DNA from 2 places in the Streptomyces sp. NPDC051822 genome. Region 1 is predicted to be linked to the other one. Evidence: riboswitches for the same ligand, from Rfam matches in the RefSeq annotation. Region 1 holds a riboswitch; the other holds the start of a gene.
The links. A riboswitch is a leader RNA that binds a small molecule or an ion and turns the genes downstream of it on or off. The one in region 1 is predicted to bind S-adenosylmethionine.
Positions count from the first base shown of each region.

Region 2: another riboswitch for S-adenosylmethionine. It lies ahead of thrC (threonine synthase); the one in region 1 lies ahead of ACIA8N_RS01745 (aminotransferase class V-fold PLP-dependent enzyme).

Region 1 covers NZ_JBITBZ010000001.1:381,750-384,194, reverse strand. The annotation lists gene trpD (anthranilate phosphoribosyltransferase) at 1-687, shown strand, start outside; SAM riboswitch class IV at 788-904, shown strand; gene ACIA8N_RS01745 (aminotransferase class V-fold PLP-dependent enzyme) at 1,110-2,445, shown strand, end outside.
Region 2 covers NZ_JBITBZ010000008.1:139,313-141,757, reverse strand. The annotation lists gene thrC (threonine synthase) at 1-1,036, opposite strand, end outside; SAM riboswitch class I at 1,054-1,200, opposite strand; gene ACIA8N_RS23980 (glucosyl-3-phosphoglycerate synthase) at 1,361-2,302, shown strand; gene ACIA8N_RS23975 (hypothetical protein) at 2,432-2,445, shown strand, end outside.

The DNA of each region.
Region 1 (2,445 bases):
GCCGCGTCCTCCGCGTCCGGCGCGTCCGACGTCCTGGAGAAGCTCGGCGTCAACCTGGAGCTGACCCCGCGGCGGGTCGCCGAGGTCGCGGAGGAAGCCGGCATCACCTTCTGCTTCGCGGTGAAGTTCCACCCGGCGCTGCGACACGTCGCCGCCGCCCGCAAGGAACTCGGCATCCGGACCACCTTCAACTTCCTCGGCCCGCTGACCAACCCGGCCCGTGTCCGGGCGCAGGCCACGGGTGTCGCCGACGCCCGGATGGCCCCGATCATGGCGGGGGTGCTCGCCGAGCGGGGCTCCTCCGCGCTGGTCTTCCGCGGCGACGACGGGCTCGACGAGCTGACCACCACCGCCACCTCCAAGGTGTGGGTGGTCCGTGACGGCTCGGTCCGTGAGGAGGCCTTCGACCCACGGGACGTCGGCATCGACCTCGTGCCGGTCGAGGCGCTGCGCGGCGCGGACGCCTCGTACAACGCGGACGTCGCCCGTCGGCTGCTCGCGGGGGAGACCGGTCCCGTAAGGGACGCGGTGCTGCTCAACTCGGCCGCCGCGCTGACCGCGCTCGCCCCGGGCGAGGGCACCCTGGCGGAGCAGATCCGGGCGGGCATGGAGAAGGCCGCGGAGGCGATCGACTCCGGCGAGGCCCGCAGGGCCCTGGAACGCTGGATCGCCGTCAGCAACGCGTGACTTCCGGACGAAGGGCCCCGCCACGGCGGGGCCCTTCGTCGCGTCCCGGAATCCGGACACGGGTTGCGCCCGGGCGATCACGTGGCATAGCTTCGGGTCAGGTCATGAGTGACAGCTACGAAGCCCCGGCTTGCTGTCCGGCAACCCTCCGTCCGTGGCGGGGTGCCCCGGGTGAAGACCAGGTCGTAGGCAGCGAGGTCTACGGCAAGCGCGGACCCCTGCACATGTCGAACGTGTGCGGCCCTGGGGTCCTGGTCCTCAAGGGAGCAGTCTCGTGAGCAAGCGAATGCGTTAGGGCTTCCGGCCCCTTTTCCCCTCCTCCGCACGAACACCGTGCGTCGAGGCAACACCCGTATGAGGCACCCCGCTTCGCGCTGCCCTGCGGGCCTTTCGCTGCCCTTTCCTGCCAGGGAGATACCGCCATGTCCGCGTACCCGAACGCCGCCGCCACCGCCGTCGCCCCCGAGTCCGCCGATCCCTGCTGCGCCGCCCCGCTGCCCGTGCTCGGCCGGGACGTCACCGTCCCGCTCGTCACCGGTGGCGAGGTGACCTACGCGGCGCTCGACTACGCGGCCAGCGCGCCGGCCCTCCAGCGGGTCTGGGACGACGTCGCCGCCTACGCCCCCTACTACGGCAGCGTCCACCGTGGCGCCGGCTACCTCTCCCAGCTCTCCACCGACCTCTTCGAGAACAGCCGCGCCACCGTCGCCGAGTTCCTCGACTGCCGCCCCGGCGACCAGGTCGTCTTCACCCGCTCCACCACCGACTCGCTCAACCTGCTCGCCGCCACGCTCCCCGCCGACTGCCGGGTCTTCGTCTTCGAGACCGAGCACCACGCCTCGCTGCTCCCCTGGCAGGACGCCCGGGTCACCTACCTCGACGCGCCCCGCACCCCCGAGCAGGCCGTCGCCACCCTGGAGCGCGCCCTCGCCGACCGCGAGCCGTACGGCCCCGCGCTGGTCTGCGTCACCGGAGCCTCCAACGTCACCGGCGAGCTGTGGCCGGTGAAGGAGCTGGCCGCCGCCGCGCACGCGCACGGCGCCCGGATCGTGCTCGACGCCGCCCAGCTCGCGCCCCACCACCCGGTCTCCGTCCAGGACCTCGACGTGGACTGGATCGCCTTCTCCGGGCACAAGCTGTACGCGCCCTTCGGCTCGGGCGTCCTCGCGGGCCGCGCCGACTGGCTCCAGGAGGCCGAGCCCTACCTCGCGGGCGGCGGCGCGTCGAAGAAGGTCGCCCGCCGCACCGACGGCGGGGTGGACGTCGAGTGGCACACCACAGCCGCCCGGCACGAGGCAGGCTCCCCGAACGTCATCGGCGTGTACTCCATCGCCTCCGCCTGCAAGGCGCTCACCGAGGCCGGCTTCGACACCCTCGTCGAGCGGGAGCGGCACCTGATCGCCAAGGTCCGCACGGGCCTCGCCGAGGTCCCCGAGGTCAAGGTGCTGTCGCTGTTCGGCGACGACGCCCCCCGGGTCGGCGTCATCTCCTTCGTGGTGGAGGGCTGGAACAGCTCCCACTTCGCCGCCGCGCTCTCCGCCGAGTACGGCATCGGCGTCCGCGACGGTCTCTTCTGCGCCCACCCGCTGGTCCGCACCCTGCTCGGCAGCGACCCGCAGACCCAGGGCGAGTGCGGCGCGCCCGAGGCGGCCCCGGGGGAGCGGTCCCTCAACGCCATCCGGGTCAGCTTCGGCGCCGGTACGCCGGACGAGCACGTCGAGCGGTTCGTCGGCGCCGTGAAGGAGCTGGTCCGGGACG
Region 2 (2,445 bases), on a different contig from region 1:
CGTCGTTCACGTCCTCCACGGCGCCGCCGGTGCGGCGGGCGATGTCGAGGACGTACGGGCCGTCGGCCGGGTTGCCGATCGCGAGCGACTTGGCGATGGTGTTCGGCTTCTGGGGCCGTACGACGTCGTGGCCGGCCTTGAAGGCCACCGACACCGGGGAGCAGCCCTCGGCCTGGGCGCCGAAGATCTTGTACGGCTTGTCCTCGACGAGGCCCAGCTTGATGAGCTCCTGCAGACCCTTGTCGATCTTCGTGAGCTGCGAGCCGGACGCGATCGGGATGACGAGCTGGTCGGGGATGACCCAGCCGAGCTGCTCGCAGATCTCGTACGCCAGCGTCTTGGAGCCCTCGCCGTAGTACGGGCGGAGGTTGACGTTGACGAAGCCCCAGCCCTCGCCGAGCGGGTCGCCGATGAGCTCCGAGCAGAAGCGGTTGACGTCGTCGTAGTTGCCCTCGATGGCGACGAGGTCACCGCCGTAGACACCGGCCATGACGACCTTGCCCTGCTCCAGGTCGTGCGGGATGAACACGCAGGAGCGGAAGCCGGCGCGGGCGGCGGCGGCGCCGACGGCGCCGGCCAGGTTGCCGGTGGAGGAGCAGGAGAGCGTGGTGAAGCCGAAGGCGCGGGCGGCCTCGATGGCCTGGGCGACGACCCGGTCCTTGAAGGAGTGGGTCGGGTTGCCGGAGTCGTCCTTGACGAAGAGCTTGCCGGGGGCGACGCCGATCTCGCGGGCGAGGTTGTCGGCCTGGACGAGCTTGGTCCAGCCCGGGTTCAGGTTCGGCTTGTCGGCGACGTCGGCGGGTACGGGCAGCAGGGGGGCGTAGCGCCAGATGTTGGCGGGGCCGGCCTCGATCTGCTTGCGCAGCGCCTCGGGGTCACCGGTGGGGAGGTCGTACGCGACTTCGAGCGGTCCGAAACAGAGTTCGCAGGCGAAGATCGGGCCGAGTGCGAAGACTTCACCGCATTCGCGACACGAAAGCCCGGAAGCGGGACCGAGGTCGACGGTGGTGGCGGGGGTAGCGGTCTGTACAGCCATGGAGGCGAGGCCCTTTCTCCTCATCTTTCCCATGACGAATTTTTCGCCATGAGACGGATTTGGCACCTTCCCTAGTCGGGGGCCTCGCTGGAGGACGAGACGAACCGACTGGAGGGTTGCCGGGGCTTCAACGGGCCGTTTCCCTCTGCCCCTCTGGATGAGCGGTATTCGATTGTGAAGCGGGGTGAAGTTCCTTGCGGGCTTCGTTCCTGCGCTCCGACGCGGTCGGCACCCCGACGTGCATCGGGGATCCGCGTTGTTCAAGACTGTAACCGAAGGCCCGGACCCTTGGACCGGCCGTCCGAACCGCGAGATGGAGATCACGTGCTGGAAGAGGTGGAGCGCTGGCTGGCCCGGCGGTCCTGGTCCGTGGCGGACCGGCCGCTGGAGCGGATCCTCGCCGCCAAGCGTTCGACGCGCGTCAGCGTGGTGCTGCCGGCGCTGAACGAGGAGGCGACGGTCGGGGACATCGTCGCCGTGATCCGGCGTGAGCTGATGAGCGAGTCGGTGCCGCTGGTGGACGAGCTGGTGGTGATCGACTCGGGCTCCACGGACCGTACGGCGGAGGTGGCGGCGGCGGCCGGGGCGCGGGTGGTGGCGCGGGACGCGATCCTGCCCCGGATTCCGGCGGTGCCGGGCAAGGGCGAGGTCCTGTGGCGGTCGCTGATGGTGACGAGCGGGGACGTCGTCTGTTTCGTGGACGCGGACCTGCGGGACTTCTCGGCGGACTTCGTGACGGGGATCGTGGGCCCGCTGCTCACGGATCCGGACGTCCACTTCGTGAAGGCGATGTACGACCGCCCGTTCGGTGACACTCCTGGTCAGGGGGGTCGGGTGACGGAGCTGGTGGCGCGCCCGCTGCTGAACCTGCACTGGCCGCAGCTGGCCGGTTTCGTGCAGCCGCTGGGCGGCGAGTACGCGGCGCGGCGCTCGCTGCTCGAACGGCTGCCGTTCCCCGTCGGTTACGGAGTGGAACTGGGGCTGCTCGTGGACGCCCTGCACACGGTGGGCCTGGACGCTCTCGCGCAGGTGGACGTGGGGGTGCGCAAGCACCGGCACCAGGACGGGCAGGCGCTGGGCCGGATGGCGGCGGCGATCTACCGGACGGCGCAGCTGCGGCTGTCGCGGGGGCATCTGGTGCGGCCCTGGCTGACGCAGTTCGAGCGGGGAGAGGCGGGGTTCATACCCCGGACGTACGCGGTGGACACGGAGGAGCGGCCGCCGATGGCGGAGATCGCGGAGTACGCGCGCCGCCGCGTGGCGTAAGGCGCGGGGCGCGGGGAGGCGGGGCACGAGGAGGCGGGGCGCCGCCGCGTGGCGTAACGCTCGGGGAGGACGGCGGCACCGCGTGGCGTAACGCCCGATGATGATCTGTTTTGCCTACATTGCCCTTTTATGCGCTTCAGACA